DNA from 2 places in the Pseudoalteromonas sp. L21 genome. Region 2 is predicted to be linked to the other one. Evidence: predicted binding sites of a transcription regulator. Region 2 holds the regulator's gene; the other holds the start of a gene.
What was found. Region 2 encodes FliA, which starts transcription of late flagellar genes. Its sites were predicted from a motif close to CTAAAGNTNNNNNNNNNNNNGCCGATA; they were not measured.

Region 1 (4,426 bases), 360 kb from region 2:
GCACACAAGAGCTTGAAAAATTAGCGAAATTAGATCCTTTAACCAATTTATATAATCGTAGAGTAATGCAAGAGCTGTTACAGCGAGACCTCGCAAGAGCCAGACGACATAAACTACCTTTAACCATTGTGTATTTTGATTTAGATAACTTTAAAGCAGTAAATGATACTCAAGGCCATCTAAAAGGGGACGAAGTGCTGAAATATATAGGACAATATCTTCATGAAAATATTAGGGAAATCGATATTCCATGCCGCTATGGCGGAGATGAGTTTTGTATGATTTTACCTGACTGTGAAATACAAAATGCAATTATCATTTGCGATAAGCTAATAGCATCATTCGAAGCCCGTTATCCAGAACTTCATTTAAGTTTTGGTTTGGTTGCTGCCCCTCTCGATAGCACGGTTGATGCCGAGGAGCTAATTAATCGTGCAGACAAAAAAATGTATGAAGCAAAAAAACATCAAGGCTCGTTTATCGTTCACTAGCGCGTCATACGTTTTACAAATACCACCACAAACAATGCAAGAGAAAAGCTACCACAAAATGCTTCAATAGCCGCTATAAGTCTTGAAAGGCCAATAGGCGTGATGTCTCCATAGCCTAAGGTGGTAAAGGTAACGACACTAAAATAGATACTATTTAAAAGTGCTGATAAATTTTGTGAAAAGGAGTTATCAAAGTTTAGTTGCAAAACAGTATTGTCATAGCTCACGCCAAATAAAAAATAACAAATAGCACAACAGATTATCAGTGATAAGCTAAAGCGAATCACATTTTCAGGTTTTTCCCCATACCCACATAACATATCAATAAAGCTGGAGGTAATTTGCTTTGTAGAACCTTTGGGGTACTGTGCATGTCTCATGCGAAGTTCTTTATAAGTAAAGTTACCTGCGAGTTCAAAAAGGCCCTGATGTTCCGATGCTTTACGAAGATTTCGATAAATCTCTTCGGATTGTTCAAATAGATCATGTGCTTGACTATGTTGTTTATTTTTTCGCGCTTTAATTGCTTGCGATTCTTGTAATAACTTTTCTCCCAAATCAATATTATCGATGCGGCTATCGTTGAGTTTAACGCCAAGCAAGTTTGTGTCCTTCAAATCACAGTAATGCAGGCTCGCATTATGTAAATTTGCTTTCATGAGTGAGGCATTGGCAATTCTATTATTGAATAAATGTGCACCAGATAGGTTTGCTCGGTAAAAATTGCAGTAGGAGAGATCATAACCTTCTTCATCATCTTGCTTAATTAAGTTAAGCCCAGATAAGTTAGCTCTTTGTAATTGTAAGCCTTGTAATAACCCACCTTTTTTAGCGTAACGCTCCAATTTCTGCGTTAGTTCAAGCCCAGACTTATCAAATTTATTGTCGTGCCAAAAACAAAAGCCAGATCCCATATCAGTTTCTTGGCACTTTTTTCCTGTGGGAGAGGTATAACTACAACAGGGTTTATCAGGCATAAGAATGAAAACTTATTTGTTAGTCATATTTATAGATTAGCAGGTATTTTACAGGGTAAAATGTAATACCAAGATTTTATGCATTGAATTGGTTTATTTTTTGTTGGATTACACATTAAAACGCAGTAAACGTAGGAAAACAGTAGCGATTAAAGTAGCTCAGCAGCAGCTAACAGTCTACGCGCCGCACTTTGTACCACTAGGTGATATAGAGTCCTGGCTCGTGTCTAAAAAAGACTGGGTACAAGCACAAATTGCTAAGCAAGCGTCACAAGCACAAATGCAGCAGTTGCCATTGGAAACGGGCGTAATAAACTTATTTAACCAACCATTAGCAATTAAGCTTAATAAAGGCAGAAGTAGTCACTGGCAACAAAATGAACGCTCAAGTGAGCTGAGCTTATCAGTGTCATCACGTGTAAAGAATACAGAGAGTAAATATTTGTCATTACTGGAAGACTTTTTACATCACAAGCTAGAGAGCTACCTTGAAATGCGTATTCACGACTACTGCTTAAAAATGCAGGAGGCATTGCCAGAGCAGTTAAAAGTGCAACATTATAAACGTCGCTGGGGGAGCTGTAATCAACGTCGAGAGTTAACTTTCAACCTACACTTAGCCTGTGCGCCAACGTGGGTAATCGACTATGTAATTGTTCATGAACTTGCGCATTTAAAATATATGAATCACAGTTCTGTATTTTGGCAGCGTGTGAGTCGTTTTTACCCTGATTATAAAAAAGCAAGTCAGTGGTTAAAAGTAAACGGTAGTCAGTTACGATGGCAATGAGATAATAAAAAATAGATATAAAGAGAAGTCGTTTAGAAAAGTGGTGGAGGGAGCTGGATTCGAACCAGCGAAGGCTGAGCCGTCAGATTTACAGTCTGATCCCTTTGGCCGCTCGGGAACCCCTCCACACTAATTGTTATTGCATTTGGCCCCACTTAACTGAGCGTAGAAAAGTGGTGGAGGGAGCTGGATTCGAACCAGCGAAGGCTGAGCCGTCAGATTTACAGTCTGATCCCTTTGGCCGCTCGGGAACCCCTCCAATGCAACGGCGCTGATAATAGCAAACTGATTATTTAAGTAAAGAAAAAAACTAAAGAAAAATGGATTAATGCCGATAACTGGTTAATCTTGAAACTATTCGGCTAAAGTCTATGCAAATTGATGGTTTGTTACTCAATGAGAGTCAACTTGATAATCGTCTTAATAAAAGTGTTCATGAGCAACGCAGTGGAGAATTTGCTTTACTATTGGCAATGCTCTCTCATGATGTGCTCGACTTTAGTCAGTTTCACCTCCCAAAATCAGAGTTAGCTAACACCCAAATATCTGAGCAAGCGCTACGTAATGAATTAGGGGCGGGACCAAAGCAAGCATTAGCACCAGAGCAATTTGACATGTTAATTGGCGAGCAAAATGCTTTTCGTCTTCTAAGTGGTGGGCTTACAGATATACGTTTACGTCAATGTTTAAACCCAGAGCCACTGACAATTCGTGATGATAAATGCCATGTGCCGTTAAATGTCATTGATAATTGCGAACCTGCGGTTAGAAAGCGTCATTACACTAATAATAGTGTTACAGAGCGACCACAAATGGATGCAGCGGCTTTTTATGATGGCTTAAAAGACGAATCAATTCATCAACCTTTGTACTTAGCGACAGCTTAAACAATTAATTCAATTGTCATAACTTTCTTGTACGCTACAATAGGTAATATAGATAAATTTAAGCGTATTATTAAAAACTACAGCTAATTTTAAATGTGCTTGTTATAATGCGACCTAGTGGCTTTATGCCATGACTATTGAATCAAGTTATTAGGACCATAATGAAAAAAACATTCACGCTTAACCATGAGAAAATCAAATATCCTCGTATGGTTGATGCAGCCAAACACGAAGTAAAAAAATACTTAAAACGTGAACGCAACAAAACACTTCCTGAAGGGGCTGATTATTGGGCGTTTGACTGTAAGTTTGGCGAATCTGCAGAAGATGCTCAGGTTGTGCATGTGGCAGAGATCAACAAATGCATTAGCGATATTGAAGCCAAAGGACTTATGACGTTTTATGTTGAAATCTTAGCGCGTCCTGCACAGCGACAATTACAAGAGTTTGACGAAGAGTAAACGTCAAACGAGCGAATCTAAGAGTGGGCCTTATGGCCCATTTTTATTGCCTAGCTATGGATTAGTATGCGCTGTTTTTTATTACTGCTCGTTATTTGCGGATGCCAAGCCCAAGCAAATACGATTTATGATGAGCTTCCTAGTAGCTTCAATAGCAATGAGCATTATGTTTTTTATTCTCATGGTTACATCGTCGAAGGTGAGCACATTCGTCCACGCCATCCAAAATATGGCACTTATGATTTTCCTGCAATTAAAAAAGCACTAGCAGATCCAGCCTATAATTTAATTGCATACCACCGAAAAAAAGGCACAGCCCCGTTTTTATTTGCTAAAAAGCTAGCGGTTGATGTCGACACCTTATTAAAGGCAGGTGTTCCTGAGTCGCATATTAGTCTAGTTGGTTTTTCACGGGGTGGGGCATTATCGGTACTGGCAGCCAATGAACTTAAACGCACAAATATCAACTTAATAATATTAGCAGGTTGTGCCGGTTTAATTAAAAAGCATCCATCAGTTAGGGCATACGGTAAGGTTTACTCAATCTTTGAACGTTCAGATCAGGTTGGCTCTTGCCAATTTTTAATTGATAGGAGTGAAGCCACTAAGTTCGAAGAAATAAGCATTAATACAGGACTCTCTCATGGCGCATTTTATAAGCCAAAAGATGAGTGGGTGTTACCCGTTAAGAAATGGCTAAAGGATTAACGATGCCTAATATACTTTTTATTTTGATGTTCTGTATTTTTGGGACAAGCTTTACCACTTGGGCTGAACCCTATACTTTACCGCGCACTAATACAGTTTTGCTAAAAGATAA
Region 2 (4,426 bases):
GAAGCCCCTGAAAATGGCATTTAATAAATCTTTATCTTCTGGGTTATTTTCCAGTTCGACTAATTGCTCTGACAAAAGCTCTAAGATTTCTCCAGCTTCAACTAGGAAATCCTGTAAAATATCTTCATCGACTTCAAAGCTCATGCAGCTACTCTCCTCTTAGAAGCCCAGACTTGATAATAGATCATCAACTTCATCTTGTCCTGAGACAACATCATCGCGAGACTCTTTATCAATAATTGGCCCTTCAGGACCTGCAAGCGTATCGCTTTGTGCAGGTGCTTGTTCTATGGCCTGTTTTTCTTGTTTTTGATGACCATCTTCTTGACTGCCAAACACAGTTAAAAGATTGATTAAACTGTCTTCTACTTCGCGTACTAATTCGATGACTCGGCGTATAACTTGCCCTGTTAAGTCTTGATAATCTTGTGCCATCAGCACATTCGTCATCAAGCCTTGTAACTCATCTGTTTTAGTTTGCGAGCTGTTCATAAACTTATCTAAGCTATGACATAGCGATTTAAATTCACCGAGCTCAATTTCTCGATTCATCAAACGATCCCACGTAGGTTTTATCGTCGCTATATCGTCTGCAAGTTGCTGAGCAATTGGCAAACTTGCTTCCACTGCATCCATGGTCTTATTAGCGGCGCTTTCTGTCATTTCCATGACATAATTTAAGCGCTGTTTAGCATCGGGTATTGCTTCCGTTGTTAAGCCAGTTAAACGCGTATCGAGATCAAAGTTTTTTAGCGCTTCATGAAGTTGTCGCGTTAATTTACCAATTTCTGCAAACAGCTCTGATTGTTCTTTTGATGCTGTGTCAAGTATTAGCTTATCCGCTTTTTCTTGTTCACCATTTTCAAGATACTCAACAAGTTGACGAGCTTGCTCTAAACTTATTTGAGGCGCAGCAAGTGCTGACATAAGCCTCTCCCCTTAGATTAACCTAAACGTTCAAACACTTTTTCCAATTTGGTTTTCAGTGTCGCAGCAGTAAATGGTTTAACGATATAACCATTTACACCCGCTTGAGCAGCAGCAACAATTTGTTCTTTTTTCGCTTCAGCTGTCACCATGAGCACTGGAATATGCTTTAGGCTGTCGTCGGCACGAATAGCTCTCAATAAATCAATACCTTGCATACCTGGCATGTTCCAATCGGTGACAACAAAATCAAATTCTTGATTTTGTAGCATTGGTAATGCTGTTGAACCATCATCAGCTTCCTGCACATTGGTGAAACCTAAATCCCTTAACAGGTTTTTAATGATACGTCTCATTGTAGAAAAATCATCAACAACAAGAATTTTCATGTTTTTATCCAAAACATCCTCCGGTGAGGTTTGAACCTATATTTACTTACTACTAATTAATCCAGTCATTGATTTTTGCTTTGAGCTTAATCATCGCCTGACCATGTATTTGACTCACACGCGATTCACTTACGTCGAGTATGTGCCCTATTTCTTTTAAATTCATTTCATCGTTGTAATACAAAGATAAAACAAGTGCATCTCTTTCCGGTAACGATTGAATAGCCGTTAATAGAGATTGGTTAAACCGTTCATTTTTAACGTTATTAAACGGTTTGTCTAGTGCTAAATCTTGCCCCATAGGTGTAATAACGTCTTCATCAACACCTAAATCCTCAATACCCAGAACTTTACTAGAATTTACATCATGTAAGATATGATGGTACTCATCGAGCGTAATATCAAGTTTTTCAGCAACTTCTGTATCTTTTGGTTCTCGATTTAAAGTACTTTCTAGTGCGGCTATGGTTTCAGCAACGAGACGTGCATTTCGGTGAACAGAGCGAGGCGCCCAATCGCCGCGACGAATTTCATCAAGCATCGCACCGCGAATGCGTATACCAGCGAAGGTTTCAAAGCTCGCTCCTTTGCCTGCATCAAAGTTTTTTGATGCTTCTATAAGGCCAATCATGCCTGATTGAATTAAATCGTCTAATTGAACACTGGCGGGTAAACGAGCAATTAAATGGCATGCCACTTTTTTGACTAAAGAGGCGTGCTTTTCGACAATCGCATTCAAATTGTTTGCTGATTGATATCCCATCGCTTTATTCACCGATGTTGTCATAGTTAGCCGTTTACTAGTTTTTCAATAAAAAATTCTAAATGACCGGATGGTTGATTCGGTATTGGCCACTTAACTGCTTTTGTTGCTAATGTTTTAAATGCGACTGCTGCTGGCGAACTAGGAAACAACTCAACAATCACTTTTTGGCGTCGAGTCGATTTACGCATATTTTCGTCATACGGTATTGTTGCAACTAATTCCATAGATACATCCAAGAAACGATCGGTTACTTTTGATAGTTTAGCAAACAATTCTTGGCCTTCACGCATACTGCGGACCATATTGGCAACAATTTTAAATTTATATACACCATGTTCACGGCTCAGTACTTTAATAAGTGCATAGGCGTCGGTTATGGAGGTAGGTTCATCACATACAACCACAACGACATCTTGTGCTGCACGTGAAAAGCTTAATACCATGTCGGAAATACCCGCGGCGGTATCAACAATTAAGATATCAAACTCTGTATTTAACTCGCTAAAAGCGCGGATAAGGCCGGCATGCTCAGAAGGGCTTAGTTCCACCATGCTCTGCGAACCAGAGGTTGCAGGGACTATTTTAATCCCCGCAGGGCCTTCAACAAGGATTTCATCCAGCTCACATTCGCCAGATAAAACATGAGATAAGTTACGTTCAACACGAAGGCCAAGCATGACATCACAATTTGCCAATCCCAAATCGGCATCAAGTACTAATACTCGATTTCCTTGCTGACCGAGTGCAATAGCGGTATTTAGTGAAACATTGGTTTTACCCACACCACCTTTGCCACCAGTCACAGCGATAACTTTAACGCCACTATTATTATTTTGATTCATTTTGCGCAGGCCGCTTGCTTGATCTAATACTGTGTTAATCATACATCCCTACTGTGCTCGACGCTACTGCTTGACGTCGTGAATGTTGTGCTTTTGCTCGTTTTAAATACAATTGTTCAGCCTTTTTCACTAGTTTTTCGGCATTTGCAACACGAATATCCTCTGGAACTCGCTGACCATTAGTAAGATACCCTATCGGAAGACGATTTTGAATCGCTATGCTGATAATCTCACCTAAACTTAGCGATTCATCCAACTTAGTGAATATACAACCACTTAGTTGCACCTTTTTAAAGTGTCTTACGGTTTCTTGCAACACATTTATTTGTGCTGTAGCACTTAATACTAAGTAACTACGAATATCAACTCGCTGATTACGCATTAGTGTATTAAGCTGCTCAGTCAAGCGTAAATCACGTTGGCTCATTCCCGCTGTGTCTATTAATACTAGTCGCTTATTACGTAAATGGTATAGCACTTCAGCCAATTCATTTGCATCTTTTACTTGTTTAACACCACAGCCAATAATACGGCCATAGGTAGCAAGTTGTTCGTAGGCACCAATCCGGTATGTATCCGTCGTAATTAATGCAACTTTGTCGGCACCGTATTTTTGGGCTCCTAACGCAGCAAGCTTAGCAACGGTGGTTGTTTTACCAACCCCTGTAGGCCCAACAAGTGCAAACACGCCGCCTTGACGTAAGATTTCGTTATTGGTGGTGTGCATTTGGTTTTCAACCATTTGCAGGAGTGCTTGCCAAGCTTGTTGACGTGAAACATCGTCTGGAATAAAACACGCCATTTGCTCAGCAACATCACGCTCAATTCCCATCCCCGCTAAACGGTCAATCATACACGCACGAGTTGGATCACGACGTGCCATATCTTGCTGCATTAAGCCCGATACTTGATGTTCGAGTAATTGACGAATCGCATTCATTTCTTCACGCATTGTCGCCATTTCTGATTGGTTAGCAGGCGCAGAGTTTTTCTGTTCTACCGGTGAATCTAAATCATCAAAGCCTGCATCTAAGTCATCATCAAAACCTAGGCTATGGGCTTGCGTTTGCATGCGAGGTGCAGCTTGTTCTTGGTAGCGTGGCTTTTGAGCATACTCAGGTTGTTGCTGTTGAAAACTAGGCTCTTTAGGTTGATAGTGTTCGCTCGTATCGATACCAGATTGGCTAAACATAGATGCAAGCTCAGGCGAACGAGGGCGTGGGGCTTGGCGCTCAAGTAACGCTTGTAGGCTATCGGCAACTTGTGCTTGCGGCTCAGGTTTAGCACGCATTGGCTCAGGCTTAACAAAATTAGGCTGTGGCGCAGGTTTTGATTGCACTGCTACGGGCGCTGCTTCAGCTTTAGGGGCTGCCTTGTCATAATCTACAGCTGCAACAATTTCAACACCGTTAGCGAGCTTTTTATTTGACATAATAACCGCATCAACACCTAATTCATCTTTCACTTCTTTAAGTGCAGTGCGCATATCTTTAGCAAAAAAA

Region 1: the regulator FliA is predicted to act here: its motif matches at 2,569-2,595, upstream of L3V41_RS00465 (VC2046/SO_2500 family protein).

Annotation. Positions count from the first base shown of each region.
Region 1 covers NZ_JAKKCV010000001.1:98,991-103,416, reverse strand. The annotation lists gene L3V41_RS00490 (GGDEF domain-containing protein) at 1-491, shown strand, start outside; gene L3V41_RS00485 (ion channel) at 488-1,468, opposite strand; gene L3V41_RS00480 (SprT family zinc-dependent metalloprotease) at 1,557-2,258, shown strand; tRNA gene L3V41_RS00475 (tRNA-Tyr) at 2,300-2,384, opposite strand; tRNA gene L3V41_RS00470 (tRNA-Tyr) at 2,433-2,517, opposite strand; gene L3V41_RS00465 (VC2046/SO_2500 family protein) at 2,630-3,145, shown strand; gene L3V41_RS00460 (DUF6172 family protein) at 3,307-3,606, shown strand; gene L3V41_RS00455 (alpha/beta hydrolase) at 3,673-4,314, shown strand; gene L3V41_RS00450 (alpha/beta hydrolase-fold protein) at 4,317-4,426, shown strand, end outside.
Region 2 covers NZ_JAKKCV010000001.1:457,207-461,632, forward strand. The annotation lists gene L3V41_RS02125 (chemotaxis protein CheA) at 1-144, opposite strand, end outside; gene L3V41_RS02130 (protein phosphatase CheZ) at 160-927, opposite strand; gene cheY (chemotaxis response regulator CheY) at 945-1,328, opposite strand; gene L3V41_RS02140 (RNA polymerase sigma factor FliA) at 1,369-2,079, opposite strand; gene L3V41_RS02145 (MinD/ParA family protein) at 2,106-2,966, opposite strand; gene flhF (flagellar biosynthesis protein FlhF) at 2,959-4,426, opposite strand, start outside.